One region of the Vibrio sp. GJ43-1 genome, then DNA from elsewhere that is predicted to be linked to it. Evidence: riboswitches for the same ligand, from Rfam matches in the RefSeq annotation. Region 1 holds a riboswitch; the other holds the start of a gene.
What was found. Region 1 has a riboswitch for thiamine pyrophosphate ahead of thiC (phosphomethylpyrimidine synthase ThiC). Riboswitches for the same ligand answer to the same signal wherever they lie in the genome.

Region 1 (7,896 bases):
GCAGGCTAGTTCAGCTTTAGTCTTCTGATGTTGATAGAGCAGCGCATAATCAACGTCATTGGAAAACTCAGACGTAAGTAAATCAGTCGCTAAAACCGTTGTACGCTGTACCCCTACAAGCTCTACTTGCAACGTTGTACTTGTGCCCATCGAAATCGCTGAGGTATCAAAACCAGCCTGTTTCGCAACGGACAAAATCGACGTTAAATGGATGCCAATATCGAGGCTATTGGCCTACAATAGTATTTTCAAAGAATACTCCTATAGTATTTTATTCAGTCACAGCCGGGTGATAGAGTTCAGCGCCAGAAGCGAGAAACTCTTCTGATTTCTGTCGCATCCCTTCTAGAGGATCTTCAATTAATTTGATGCTTATATCACCTTGAGTTTCTAGACCCTTGGCGTACTCCCTCACTTCCTGTGAAATCTTCATTGAACAAAACTTCGGTCCACACATCGAACAGAAATGAGCGACTTTACCTGATTCTTGAGGCAAGGTTTCATCGTGGTATTGACGTGCAGTATCAGGGTCAAGTGCGAGGTTAAACTGATCTTCCCAACGAAATTCAAAACGAGCTTTCGACAAGGCATTATCTCGAATTTGTGCGCCAGGATGACCTTTAGCAAGATCCGCGGCATGAGCCGCAAGCTTATAGGTAATAAGCCCTGTCTTAACATCTTCCTTATTGGGTAGACCTAAGTGCTCTTTAGGTGTGACATAACACAGCATGGCACAGCCATACCAACCGATCATCGCAGCACCAATACCAGAAGTAATATGGTCATATCCAGGTGCTATGTCGGTAGTTAAAGGGCCTAATGTATAGAATGGAGCTTCGTGACAGTGCTCTAGTTGCTCTTCCATGTTCTCTTTTATCATGTGCATAGGTACATGACCGGGACCTTCAATGATGACCTGAACGTCATAAGCCCAAGCAACTTTAGTCAACTCTCCCAATGTCCGTAATTCAGAAAACTGAGCCTCGTCGTTAGCGTCAGCGATAGAACCTGGTCTTAACCCGTCCCCCAATGACAGCGCAACATCATACTTAGCACAAATCTCACAGATCTCCTTAAAGTTGGTATAAAGGAAACTTTCTGTATGGTGTGCTAAACACCACTTGGCAATAATAGACCCACCTCGCGAGACGATACCCGTGACACGCTTTGCTGTCATAGGAACATAACGAAGGAGTAACCCGGCATGAATCGTAAAGTAATCAACACCTTGTTCAGCCTGCTCTATTAACGTGTCTCTCATCACTTCCCATGTTAGGTCCTCAGCAATACCATTCACCTTTTCTAACGCTTGATACATAGGAACGGTACCAATTGGAACTGGGCTATTGCGCAGAATCCATTCACGGGTCTCATGAATATTACGCCCGGTCGACAAATCCATAACGGTATCGCCACCCCAGCGGGTACTCCAAACGAGCTTTTCAACCTCTTCTTCTATCGACGATGACACCGATGAATTGCCAATGTTGGCATTCACTTTAACCAAAAAATTGCGGCCAATGATCATTGGTTCAGATTCTGGATGGTTTATATTTGATGGAATAATTGCTCGACCTTCAGCAACCTCTTTTCGGACAAATTCTGGGGTAATTTCTTTTGGTAGATTTGCGCCAAAACTTTGCCCTGGATGTTGTTGAGTTAACATCTCATCAGCCATCTTTTGTCGCCCCATATTTTCTCTAATAGCAATGTACTCCATTTCAGGAGTTACAATGCCTCTGCGGGCATAATGCAATTGAGTGACGCACTCTCCATCCTTTGCTCGGCGTATACGAGGTAATTGTCCATAGCGAAGATCATCGAGTGTTTCGTCATTCAAGCGTTCCTGAGCAAAGTTAGATGTAACACCAGAAAGGACTTCAGTATCACTTCTTTCATCTATCCAGTGCTCTCTGAGCTTTGGTAGACCAGAGTAAAGATCAATACTGTGGTTGGGGTCCGTATATACGCCTGAGGTGTCATAGACGTTAATAGATTCGTTTTTTTCAAAGACAGGGTTGGATTTTGAGCCACCAACAAGACTATCGGCGAGGTGAATAGTTCGCATTGGAACTTGTATATCTACACGGGAGCCCTGGATATACGTTTTTTCAGAGTTCGGATAAGGTGTTACCGACAGGGTGTCGATAAATTGTTTAGCTTCCAGCCTGGTTTGTTTACGAGTCGACATAGCATTTCCTTTATTATCGTATAAGAAAGATAAATGCTTGACGGATATGTGAACACAAGAGGTATCAACAGCAATAGTGCGAGCAGAAAGTCAGCATGCACTATATGATAAAGAGGGAAATTCCATTCTTTTCTCCTGTTCCCTTCGCAGGTATTAGCCTGATCAGGTTCAACGGATCCCGAATAAACGGTCTCAGCCCAAAGGGGCACTCCGACAAGTATTGCGATAATCATAAACGAAATTCAATGATAACGCTATGAAGCAAATGTTAGCTTGCTCAAGTTTTCATCAATAACTGGAAACCGATCCATGCTGCCGTGATGCTCAAAAACACATTCAACAGTACATTCAGACCCATTTTGAAAAAGGCGCCTTGCTGCATAAGCAAGACATTATCCATGGAGAATGTAGAAAATGTGGTTAATGCACCTAAGAATCCCAATCCAATGATTTGACGCCAGGGTTCTGTGACCACTAGCTCTGCTTCAAATGCAGCAATCAGTAATCCCATAATAAAGGATCCCACGACATTGACCGTCAGTGTCCCATATGGGAACCCTCTCCCTAAAAGTACGACACAAAGTTCGGAAATAAGATATCTGGAGCAAGCCCCAAAGGCCCCTCCTAATGCGATATAACCCAAAATTGCAAATTGTCCCATAACTCGCTAACCAATAAATTTAATCAATACCGTAATAATATACGAAGGAAGTCTGATTACGACACTAGTATTGGAAATTAGTCGTTATAATAAGTATATCTCCAGTGACAAAATCTCACAGATTTAAAACGTTACATGCGTCACTTCTAGTGGTATTTAGAATAGATCGCTAAGCCTGTATTAACAGCGCTAGCAAAAGACTGTCAAACGCAGTCTCCCCATGTCGATAGATTGGATGATGCTAACCCGACTCCATTCCTTAGTATCGACTGTACCAACACTGTAAACTACTGCAGACGCAAGAAACCTCGTCTTTCGATAAAACTATTCTTTGGCTTTAATATAGGTAAGGGATAGGAAAAGACAGGATTCGCACTTGTCGATTCGGTGAATGCAAAAAGTTAGCAGCTAAATTCATCATTGATAATTTATTCTGGACGTAAAAAAGCCCCAGTCTTTCGACTAGGGCTTAGTATAAATGGCGGAGTGGACGGGACTCGAACCCGCGACCCCCGGCGTGACAGGTCGAGTATTCTAACCAACTGAACTACCACTCCGCAGTGGCTCTATCTAAAGTCTTACCTAAGTTGTGCTTCAAATAGATGTCTGTTCAAAGCCTGGCGATGTCCTACTCTCACATGGGGAAACCCCACACTACCATCGGCGCTACTGCATTTCACTTCTGAGTTCGGCATGGGATCAGGTGGGTCTGCAACGCTATGGTCGCCAAGCAAATTCTTAAAATTCGGAAAGCTTAATAAAAGTTATTAATACACATTCAATCTGTTCTTGCTTTGAGTCCATCAAAACCCTTTGGGTGTTGTATGGTTAAGCCTCACGGGCAATTAGTACAGGTTAGCTCAATGCCTCGCAGCACTTACACACCCTGCCTATCAACGTTCTAGTCTTGAACAACCCTTTAGGACACTTAAAGTGCCAGGGAAGACTCATCTCAGGGCTCGCTTCCCGCTTAGATGCTTTCAGCGGTTATCGATTCCGAACTTAGCTACCGGGCAATGCCATTGGCATGACAACCCGAACACCAGAGGTTCGTCCACTCCGGTCCTCTCGTACTAGGAGCAGCCCCCTTCAATCTTCCAACGCCCACGGCAGATAGGGACCGAACTGTCTCACGACGTTCTAAACCCAGCTCGCGTACCACTTTAAATGGCGAACAGCCATACCCTTGGGACCGACTTCAGCCCCAGGATGTGATGAGCCGACATCGAGGTGCCAAACACCGCCGTCGATATGAACTCTTGGGCGGTATCAGCCTGTTATCCCCGGAGTACCTTTTATCCGTTGAGCGATGGCCCTTCCATTCAGAACCACCGGATCACTATGACCTACTTTCGTACCTGCTCGAATTGTCATTCTCGCAGTCAAGCGGGCTTATGCCATTGCACTAACCACACGATGTCCAACCGTGTTTAGCCCACCTTCGTGCTCCTCCGTTACTCTTTGGGAGGAGACCGCCCCAGTCAAACTACCCACCAGGCACTGTCCGCAATCCCGATTAGGGACCAACGTTAGAACATCAAGCATACAAGGGTGGTATTTCAAGATTGCCTCCACACACACTAGCGTGCATGCTTCAAAGGCTCCCACCTATCCTACACATGTAGGGTCAATGTTCAGTGCCAAGCTGTAGTAAAGGTTCACGGGGTCTTTCCGTCTAGCCGCGGGTACACTGCATCTTCACAGCGATTTCAATTTCACTGAGTCTCGGGTGGAGACAGCGTGGCCATCATTACGCCATTCGTGCAGGTCGGAACTTACCCGACAAGGAATTTCGCTACCTTAGGACCGTTATAGTTACGGCCGCCGTTTACCGGGGCTTCGATCAAGAGCTTCGACCTAAGTCTAACCCCATCAATTAACCTTCCGGCACCGGGCAGGCGTCACACCGTATACGTCATCTTACGATTTTGCACAGTGCTGTGTTTTTAATAAACAGTTGCAGCCACCTGGTATCTGCGACTCCTAGTAGCTCCATCCGCAAGGGACTTCACCGCCAAGAGCGTACCTTCTCCCGAAGTTACGGTACCATTTTGCCTAGTTCCTTCACCCGAGTTCTCTCAAGCGCCTTGGTATTCTCTACCCGACCACCTGTGTCGGTTTGGGGTACGATTTCTTATAATCTGAAGCTTAGAGGCTTTTCCTGGAAGCATGGCATCAATGACTTCACTACCGTAGTAGCTCGACATCGTATCTCAGCGTTAATAGTGGTCCGGATTTACCTAAACCACCCGCCTACGTACTTGAACCTGGACAACCATCGCCAGGCCCACCTAGCCTTCTCCGTCCCCCCATCGCAATTATAAGAAGTACGGGAATATTAACCCGTTTCCCATCGACTACGCCTTTCGGCCTCGCCTTAGGGGTCGACTTACCCTGCCCCGATTAACGTTGGACAGGAACCCTTGGTCTTCCGGCGAGGAGGTTTTTCACCCCCTTTATCGTTACTCATGTCAGCATTCGCACTTCTGATACCTCCAGCAAACCTTACAGTTCACCTTCAACGGCTTACAGAACGCTCCCCTACCCAATATGATAAATCATATTGCCGCAGCTTCGGTGTATAGCTTAGCCCCGTTACATCTTCCGCGCAGGCCGACTCGACTAGTGAGCTATTACGCTTTCTTTAAATGATGGCTGCTTCTAAGCCAACATCCTAGCTGTCTAAGCCTTCCCACATCGTTTCCCACTTAGCTATACTTTGGGACCTTAGCTGGCGGTCTGGGTTGTTTCCCTCTCCACGACGGACGTTAGCACCCGCCGTGTGTCTCCCGGATATTACTTACTGGTATTCGGAGTTTGCAAAGGGTTGGTAAGTCGGGATGACCCCCTAGCCTTAACAGTGCTCTACCCCCAGTAGTATTCGTCCGAGGCGCTACCTAAATAGCTTTCGGGGAGAACCAGCTATCTCCAGGTTTGATTGGCCTTTCACCCCTAGCCACAAGTCATCCGCTAATTTTTCAACATTAGTCGGTTCGGTCCTCCAGTTGATGTTACTCAACCTTCAACCTGCCCATGGCTAGATCACCTGGTTTCGGGTCTATATCCAGAGACTGAACGCCCAGTTAAGACTCGGTTTCCCTACGGCTCCCCTAAACGGTTAACCTTGCCACTGAATATAAGTCGCTGACCCATTATACAAAAGGTACGCAGTCACCCAACAAGTGGGCTCCTACTGCTTGTACGTACACGGTTTCAGGTTCTATTTCACTCCCCTCACAGGGGTTCTTTTCGCCTTTCCCTCACGGTACTGGTTCACTATCGGTCAGTCAGTAGTATTTAGCCTTGGAGGATGGTCCCCCCATATTCAAACAGGATATCACGTGTCCCGCCTTACTCGTTTTCACTGATTATGATGTGTCGGTTACGGGGCTATCACCCTTTACTGCGGCACTTTCCAGAGCCTTCACCTGCATCATTAAAAGCTTAAGGGCTAGTCCAATTTCGCTCGCCGCTACTTTCGGAATCTCGGTTGATTTCTCTTCCTCGGGGTACTTAGATGTTTCAGTTCCCCCGGTTTGCTTCATTAACCTATGTATTCAGTTAATGATACGTGCTTATGCACGTGGGTTTCCCCATTCGGAAATCCCAGACTCACAGGTTATTACTACCTAATCTGGGCTTATCGCAAGTTATTACGTCCTTCATCGCCTCTGACTGCCAAGGCATCCACCGTGTACGCTTAGTCACTTAACCATACAACCCCAAAAGGTCTTATGTATGGCAAACAACCAAAGTCGCTATCTCATTATTTGAATGAGCGAGATAGCATTCGATTTTGCCGGACTCAAATATAAACCTCACAACCGAAGTTGTGCTGTTTCCAAGAACACTTGAATGTGTGTTGGTACCTACATCTTAAAGACATAGGATTTGAGAACTTTTATTTGAACAACATTAAATCAAATGTTGTTCGTCAGCTTTCCAAATTGTTAAAGAGCTAGTTTCTTTCGAAACGCGTGCTAAAAAGCACTTTCTAACGACTTTCAGAGTCAAAAATGCAAACCAACAACAAGAGTAGTGGTTTGGATTGATACTTCCAAAAATATTTAGAGAGTGGTGGGCGATACCGGGCTCGAACCAGTGACCCCCTCCTTGTAAGGGAGGTGCTCTCCCAACTGAGCTAATCGCCCACATTTAGTTTCTTTTGTCTTCACCTTTCAAAAAAGTGAAAATAAAAGCCATTCTTCGTGAGTAAGAATGGTGGGTCGTGCAGGATTCGAACCTGCGACCAATTGATTAAAAGTCAACTGCTCTACCAACTGAGCTAACGACCCAATGGTATCCCGTAGGGGAGTCGAACCCCTGTTACCGCCGTGAAAGGGCGGTGTCCTAGGCCTCTAGACGAACGGGACACTAAGTAGTAAGTGTTGGGCACTTACTGTTTGTTGTTTTCACTTAACAAGTAAAAACAAACACTCTTTTACATCATAAACCTAATCAATCTGTGTGAACACTCATCAAGACAATCTTCGTATAAGGAGGTGATCCAGCCCCAGGTTCCCCTAGGGCTACCTTGTTACGACTTCACCCCAGTCATGAACCACAAAGTGGTGAGCGTCCTCCCGAAGGTTAAACTACCCACTTCTTTTGCAGCCCACTCCCATGGTGTGACGGGCGGTGTGTACAAGGCCCGGGAACGTATTCACCGTGGCATTCTGATCCACGATTACTAGCGATTCCGACTTCATGGAGTCGAGTTGCAGACTCCAATCCGGACTACGACGCACTTTTTGGGATTCGCTCACTATCGCTAGCTTGCTGCCCTCTGTATGCGCCATTGTAGCACGTGTGTAGCCCTACTCGTAAGGGCCATGATGACTTGACGTCGTCCCCACCTTCCTCCGGTTTATCACCGAGCAGTCTCCCTGGAGTTCCCACCATTACGTGCTGGCAAACAAGGATAAGGGTTGCGCTCGTTGCGGGACTTAACCCAACATTTCACAACACGAGCTGACGACAGCCATGCAGCACCTGTCTTAGAGTTCCCGAAGGCACACCTGCGTCTCCGCTGGCTTCTCTAGAT
Region 2 (7,896 bases), 640 kb from region 1:
GTGGGTGATTCACAATGTAGGTCGTGGCTTTTTCTATTGCACGGTTAAACTTAGCAAGCGCAGCTTTATCGTAGTTGTTGGCATTGGCGACAAATACCAACTCTTCGTAAGTCGGCACGCCATGTTCCTCAGGAAAGAACGCTTTGGCTTTAAATCCTTCAAGTTCGAGCTGATTGGTTTCAAAGTTGCGCAGTCCACCCCAGATTGCATCGACCTGGCCTGATGCTAGAGATGAGGATAGTGCCCAGCCGACGTTAATGATTTTCACGTCTTTGAAATCAACGCCTTGTGATTGCAACATGGTACCGATGGTCGCTTCTTCATTGCCAGCAATCGCAATGCCGATCTTTTTACCTTTTAGATCTGCAAGGGTGTTAATTTTGCCATTATCAATGACCATCATGGTATTTAACGGTGTCGCGATGAGTGTGGCACTGCGGATTAACGGCAGGCCTGCCGCAACATCAATGGTAAGACTGGTCTGGTAAGAGACGGCAATATCGACTTTATTGGCAGCAACAAGCTTTGCTGGTGTGCTAGGGTCGGCGGGCTCTTGGATATTGACCTTTAGCCCTTGTTCCTTGAAGTAGCCTTTTTCATTCGCGATCACAATCGGTCCGTGATTTGGGTTAACGAACCAGTCGAGCATCAAAGTCAGCTCTTTTTCAGTGGCTTGTGATGGTAAAGCTATCGCCATAGCAAGCAGAGCTGCAGAGCCTTTTTTAAACGTAGATATCATGAATCTTCCTTTTGATTATTATTTGTTGTCCCAAGGGATAAAGCGCTTTAGTAGTGTGTCAGTGATGAAATACAAAGACACCGATAAGGCCGCTAGAATAAAGAGTGCTGCAAACATTTCATCGATGAGCATTCGAGCATTGGTCTGTAGCATGAGGTAACCCAACCCTTCACTGGACCCCACCCATTCACCAGCCACCGCGCCAATTGGAGCGATAACTACCGCGACACGAATACCAGAAGCTAAGACAGGGAGAGAAGCGGGTAGGCGAACTCGCCATAGCTGTTGCCAGCGACTCGCTCCCATGGTTTGTGACAGGTCCAGATAGCCTGTTGGGGTCGAACGCAGTCCGTCGTAACAACATGTTGTGACGGGAAAAAAATAATGAGTGCCGCCATCACCACTTTTGATGCAATGCCATAGCCTAACCAAAGCATTAATATAGGTGCGAGCGCAAAAACAGGGATAGCTTGGCTGGCAATTAGAATCGGTAAAAGCCAGCGCTTGATGGGTTTAAAAAACAGCATTTGCAACGCAAAGAACAATCCCATACTCAGCCCTAGCAATAGACCAAGTAGAATTTCTTTTGCCGTGACCCAAGTATGTTTTAGCAAAATATCGTGTCGACTGATTAGCTTGGAGGCGACATCTTCTGGTGACGGAAGAATAAAGCTCGGCATATTGAATAACACGACAATCGCTTTCCAGATAGCCAAGATCACTAAGGCACTTATGAAGATGCGAGTTAACGAATCAACTGGCGCTGATTTAACGAATGATGACCGATTGCCAGTCGTCTCAGCATTAAATTGAGAAGAGGCGGTCAATTTATTGAGCAGTGTCATCGTCTACCTCCAATAGTTTCAAAATTTGCTGTTGGATAGAGGCAAACTGAGCATCAATGTCTCTAGGTACAGCATTGGGTGGGGGGACGATGGGATGCAATGTTGCAGGCGTGCCGTTCATCACCACAATTTGATGACCAAGCCTTAATGCTTCTTGTGGATCATGGGTGATTAATAGGATCGTTTTCTCAGCGAGAAGGGAGGCCGCTAAGTTTTGTAGCTTGTGCCGGGTAACGGCATCTAGTGCTGAAAAAGGTTCGTCCATTAAAACGACGGGTTTGTCTTGCATCAGTGTCCGAGCGAGCGCGATGCGTTGCTTCTGTCCTCCAGATAACTCGCTGACGGGTTGGTAGGCTTTATTTTTTAGGCCCACCTTATCGAGTAAATTTAGTGCTTGCTCAGTGATGGCATACGTGACTTTTTCGCCACGTAGCTTAGAGGCAAAGCAGACGTTATCGATGACATTGAGCCACGGCATCAATAGATCTTGCTGCGCCATATACGCGATTGACTGCTCTATCTCGATTTCCGGTGACGATGTGAGTTGTCCGCTAAAATGGACGTTGTCTTTTAGTAATCCAGCCACATAGCGAAGCAATGTACTCTTACCACAACCACTTGGACCTAAGATGGCGGTGCAAGTGCCGGATTTAAAATGCACGTTTAGGTTTGAGAAAATCGGTTGCTCGTCTCCGACGTAGGTAAGAGAAGCCTGACTCAATTTAATGTCTATCATGGCGGGCATCGGTATTAATTAAGCGCAAAGAAATGGTGAACAGGACCGTGACCGTGACCAATGGAAAGTTCATCGGCATGGGATATCGCTTGGGTGATGTAGTGTTTGGCGGATTGCACAGCATCAGGAAGGTCTTGACCTTGTGCAAGGAACGACGCAATGGCAGAGCTTAGTGTACAGCCTGTCCCATGCGTGTTCTTTGTGTGGATACGTGTGGTTTCAAAGCGAGATACCTCGGTACGAGTGATGAATAAATCGGTGCTAGTGGCTTCTGACTCTAAGTGTCCGCCTTTGAGCAATATCGTTGCAGTATTAAGGTTTCTAAGTGCTTCAATCATCTCGAGCATGTCGGCCTCGGTTTGCGGTATCTCGCAATTTAGCAAAGCCGCGCCTTCTGGCAGGTTTGGTGTGATGATGGTTGCCAGTGGAAGTAGCTCTGTTTTCAACGCATCAATGGCGCTGGACTCAAGCAGGAGATCACCACTTGTTGCGACCATCACTGGATCCAGCACAACATAAGGCGGTTGATATTGCTTAATTTTATTGGCGACGGATCGAATGATATCGGCGTCTGCGAGCATGCCAATTTTGACTGCCATGACATTAAGATCAGAAAAAACGGCGTCTAGCTGCGCTTCAACAAATGAAGGGGCGATACCCAAGATGCCTGAGACACCTTGTGTGTTTTGCGCGGTCAGCGCGGTAATGACTGAACAGGCGTAGCCACCAGTGGCGGAAATGGATTTAATGTCTGCTTGAATACCTGCACCACCTCCTGAGTCAGAGCCAGCGATAGTCAGAACAATAGGGGTCGTGTTCGAAGGGTTTGCCATTATAGTGCTCCTCGCCAACGTAGGAGCGAGCGCACGGCCACAGTTGCAGATTAACTGCATGGTGAGCAATGTCGATCAGTTCCCTACGTCAGTGTTAACTGAATCAGGTTCAACGGGTCTCACCTATGGTGATCTCAGCAGTAATGCTCCCCGACTAATGAGAAAGGACATTGTTATACAAGCGAGTATTTTTTTCCAGTAATAAAGCCTCACTCTCAAGCATGGATCAACATGTTGGCGTAGTTATTGGAAAAGACTCGATTTAAAAACAGGGTTGTTTTTAATTGGCTATGACTGGTTATTTTTTGTGCAGAGGATAAAGTTGCGGATGAAAAAACGTGCTGCAAGTTGCTTTTTTATGAGCTATCACTCGAGAGTTGCTTAATTTTTAATCATAAAATTATCTCTATTTCCAATACTAACCTCGATGCCGAGAAGGCCAACTTTTGGGCAGATTTTATTTTTTCAGGGAATAGAGAAGACAATAATGAATAGTATCGTATTAGGCGCTTCAGCCTTAGCGCTTGCCGTAAGCAGTGCTTCTTGGGCTGCGCCAGCGACACCTTCTATCGATCTCTGGGGGTCAAATAACCTTCAGTTTTCTAAGATTCAGTTAGCAATGGAGACCACGTCTGGTTACAACCAGATGGTGCAATATAACGAGCTTGCTGAGATTAAGATCACCTTTAATCAGTGGAGTGGCACGACGGGTGATACCTACAATGTGTACTTTGATGGTGTGAATGTTGCCACAGGCCCTATAACAGGCAGTCAAACGACGGCCACTTTCCCTTATGCCCAAGGTGGCCGATATCAAATGGCAATAGAAGCATGTGATGCTAGCGGTTGTAGTAAAAGTGCTGAGATGGAATTAGTGGTGGCAGATACGGACGGATCGCATTTAGCGCCACTTACCATGAACATCGATCCTAATAACCAATCATTTAATACTGACCCGAGTACCGTAGTTGGTACGTACTTTGTTGAGTGGGGAATTTATGGTCGAGGTTATACCGTTGACAATATTCCTGCTGATAATTTAACCCATATCTTATATGGCTTTATTCCGATTTGTGGTCCCAACGAGTCCGTAAAATCGGTAGGGGGAGTAGCTTTAACGCTCTGAAAACCGCTTGTAGTGGTGTGCCTGATTATGAAGTTGTCATTCATGACCCATGGGCGGCTTATCAGAAAAGCTTTGGTCAAGCGGGACACGATTACAACACTCCGATCAAAGGTAACTACGCGATGATGATGGCGCTCAAACAGCGCAATCCAGAGCTAAAAATTATTCCTTCAATTGGTGGCTGGACACTTTCTGATCCCTTCTACAGCTTCGACGATAAAGTGAATCGAGATACGTTTGTCGCGTCGGTAAAACGCTTTTTGAAAACGTGGAAGTTTTATGATGGTGTTGATATCGACTGGGAATACCCCGGTGGTGATGGCGCCGCGGCTGATTTAGGCGATCCACTTAAGGATGGCCCTGCCTATGTGGCACTCATGAGAGAGCTCAGAGCCATGCTGGATGAGCTTGAAGTGGAATATGGACGTGTTTATGAGCTGACGTCGGCCATTGGTGTTGGTCACGATAAAATTGAAGACGTGAATTACGCTGATGCGATTCCGTATATGGATTATATCTTCGCTATGACGTACGACTTTTACGGTGGTTGGAACAATGTTCCTGGTCATCAAGCTGCTCTTTATTGCGGTAACTTTATGACAGCAGGACAATGTGATGGCAGCGGAGTGGATCCCGAAGGTGTGCCCTATAAAGGCCCTGCTTATACCGCTGACAATGGTATTCAGTTGCTGTTAGCACAAGGTGTGCCAGCCAGTAAGCTAGTGCTGGGAGCTGCAATGTATGGTCGTGGTTGGGAAGGGGTGACGCCAGATACGCTTACCGATCCTTCGGACCCGATGACCGGAACAGCAACAGGAAAGCTGACCGGGACTACTGCACAAGGTGTTTGGGAAGCTGGCGTGATTGATTATAAAGGTATTAAGTCTTTCATGTTAGGCGCAAACAATACTGGAATTAATGGCTATGAGTACGGGTATGATGCACAGGCGGAAGCGGCCTATGTTTGGAACCAAACGACGGGAGAGTTGATCACGTTTGATGATGATCGCTCCGTGAAAGCCAAAGGCGCATATGTTCGCAGTCTAGGTCTCGCAGGTTTATTTTCCTGGGAGATAGATGCTGATAATGGCGATATTCTTAATGCTATGCATGAAGGGTTAGCTGGTGGAACACCAAGTAATCGCGCACCTGTTGCGAATGCTTAGGTGTTGATCAACAAGTTGAGGGGCTTGCGTATCGGTTTCGCTTAGTGGTGCAAACTCAACCGACAGCGATGGGAGTATTACCAGTTATGCTTGGGTTCAGACGTCGGGTAGCCCGCTAGTCTTAGCTAGGTGAAAATAGCGCGACACTCAATTTTGATGTTCCTGAAGTCACGCAGGTGACGAGTTATGGGTTTACATTAACGGTAACGGATAACGAAGGCGCTGTTAATTCTGATACCGTGACGGTGACCGTAACGCCTAAAAATTCGCCACCACTAAATACGGCGCCTATCGCTCAAATATCAGGGCCGACTACTGCCGCTGTGAATGATCAGGTTGTATTGGATGCATCGGGTTCAAGTGATGCTGACAACGACCCTTTAACGTATTCTTGGCAAGCTAGGCAGATCTTAACATCACGAGTCAAGATAGCACTCTAAGCTTTACCGCTCCCAGTGTAGCCGTTGATACTAACTATCAATTCACACTTAGTGTGAGTGATGGATCATTGACATCCACAGCCACTCATGTCGTTAAGGTGATAGCGGATAATGGCGGTGGTACTGCTTGTCCAAATACATGGGACTCTGGTGCGGTGTATAACGGTGGCGATCAAGTGGTCTACAACGGACAGAATTACCAAGCGAAATGGTGGACGCAAGGTGACGACCCTGAAAAGTCAGGTGAATGGGGTGTTTGGACATCTCTAGGGCTTTGTCAATAATGATGCGTTGATCATGTTTAGTAAATGATAATGCTATAGGAGACCGATTTGGTCTCCTTTCTTTTTATCAGTAGTGTTTAATTATGAGTAGTATTTAGTTCTTAGTAGCAGCTTAAGAGGTTTAATACTACGTCAAATAGGGGCTGTGATAGGAAGGGGTAGCGCGTTAAATCAAATAGAAAATTGCCTATTGGTCAATAGCATCTAGTATTTTTATAATGAACGAATAGAGATGATAACCAATGAAATTATCAATTATTGCAACTTGCTTCGCCATGCTTGTTTCTAGTTATAGCTATGCTAAAGATACTTTGATTTTTGGTATTGTTCCTCAGCAGTCGGCAAGTAAATTAGCATCACAATGGATTCCTTTGATGAATTACTTATCGGAAGAAACAGGGACGACGATTCAATTTGCTACAAAGCCCTCTATTCCTGAGTTTGAAGATCAACTTGCCAAAGGTGCATATGATATTTCATACATGAACCCGTATCACTATACGGTCTTTAGTAGGGATGACGGCTATGACGCGATAGCAAAAGCCAAAAATAAATTGATCAAAGGTATTGTTGTCGTTCGTAAAGACAGTGGGATTCAATCCATGGATGAGTTGGCTGGAAATAAACTGGCGTTTCCTGCTCCGGCCGCTTTTGCTGCCAGTGTTTTGAGCCGTGGTTATTTTAGTCAAAATGATATCGACATCACACCTGTGTATGTTCGTTCCCATGATTCTGTTTATTTGAATGTCGCGAAAGGGCTATTTCCTGCGGGGGGCGGGGTGAGACGAACATTTAAAGCCATGGATCCTCAGGTGACCGAGCAACTAAGAATTTTGTGGGAGAGTAAAGGTTACACCCCTCACGCCATTGCGGTGAATGCAACGATGCCTAAGGCGTTAAAAGAGAAATTACAGCAGGCGTTAATTAAGCTTGAACAGACGACCCCCGAATTGTTAGATCCACTTAAGATCCAAGGCTTCGTGGCCGCTCAAGATTCTGATTGGGATGATGTTCGAGAGTTGGCCCTGAATGTTGATCTCAGTACAAAGTGATTAATTAGAGATGAAATTTCGAACCAAAATGATTGTTGGAGTCGCTATAATTGAAGCGATTTTCCTCATGGTTTTGGTTTTCTATGCCATGAGCTTTTTGGCCGAATCGAATGCTGAATTGTTCCAGAATAAAATGGCTGGGACTCTGTCGTTACTTAAGCAAAGCTCTATTGATGCGTTACTGACGTACGATATTGCTAGATTAACAAGTATTGCCCGCGATGTATTGGTCGACCCCGATGTGGTTTATGTCAAAATGTACATTGGAAATACGGAAGTGGTCGCTGTTGGAGAGGTGTTGAGTACACACTCACATCAGCCTCAGGATTACTACTTTAGAACGCTCGATATTGATTTTGAAAGTAATTATATTGGCCGTCTTGAGTTAATGTTTGATGGACGACGAATCACAGAGGTTGTAAGAAGCTCTGGTATATATCTGGGCGGAATTGCCGTCATAGAAATTGTGTTTGTTGCCGTTGCCTCGTGGCTTTTTGGTTGGACACTGACAAAAGATCTTCACAAAATTACCCGCGCGAATCGAGAGATTGAGCGCAAGGGGCCTGGTCATAGAGTTGAGCATCATAACCAAGATGAAATAGGACAAGTGATTGATGCCTTTAATAGTATGTCCACTGCAATGCATAAGCAGTATGAAGAGCTACAACGATCTCA

Region 2: linked by a shared signal. The riboswitch ahead of thiD (bifunctional hydroxymethylpyrimidine kinase/phosphomethylpyrimidine kinase) and the one ahead of thiC (phosphomethylpyrimidine synthase ThiC) in region 1 are both predicted to bind thiamine pyrophosphate.

The regions. Positions count from the first base shown of each region.
Region 1 covers NZ_CM147884.1:232,607-240,502, reverse strand. The annotation lists gene AC0L66_RS01245 (thiamine phosphate synthase) at 1-195, opposite strand, end outside; gene thiC (phosphomethylpyrimidine synthase ThiC) at 272-2,191, opposite strand; TPP riboswitch at 2,314-2,414, opposite strand; gene crcB (fluoride efflux transporter CrcB) at 2,469-2,852, opposite strand; tRNA gene AC0L66_RS01230 (tRNA-Asp) at 3,332-3,409, opposite strand; rRNA gene rrf (5S ribosomal RNA) at 3,468-3,583, opposite strand; rRNA gene AC0L66_RS01220 (23S ribosomal RNA) at 3,677-6,566, opposite strand; tRNA gene AC0L66_RS01215 (tRNA-Val) at 6,928-7,003, opposite strand; tRNA gene AC0L66_RS01210 (tRNA-Lys) at 7,072-7,147, opposite strand; tRNA gene AC0L66_RS01205 (tRNA-Glu) at 7,150-7,225, opposite strand; rRNA gene AC0L66_RS01200 (16S ribosomal RNA) at 7,348-7,896, opposite strand, start outside.
Region 2 covers NZ_CM147884.1:871,267-879,162, forward strand. The annotation lists gene AC0L66_RS04135 (ABC transporter substrate-binding protein) at 1-739, opposite strand, end outside; partial or broken gene AC0L66_RS04140 (ABC transporter permease) at 758-1,482, opposite strand; gene AC0L66_RS04145 (ABC transporter ATP-binding protein) at 1,568-2,320, opposite strand; gene thiD (bifunctional hydroxymethylpyrimidine kinase/phosphomethylpyrimidine kinase) at 2,335-3,153, opposite strand; TPP riboswitch at 3,217-3,316, opposite strand; partial or broken gene AC0L66_RS04155 (glycosyl hydrolase family 18 protein) at 3,641-6,169, shown strand; gene AC0L66_RS04160 (phosphate/phosphite/phosphonate ABC transporter substrate-binding protein) at 6,412-7,221, shown strand; gene AC0L66_RS04165 (ATP-binding protein) at 7,232-7,896, shown strand, end outside.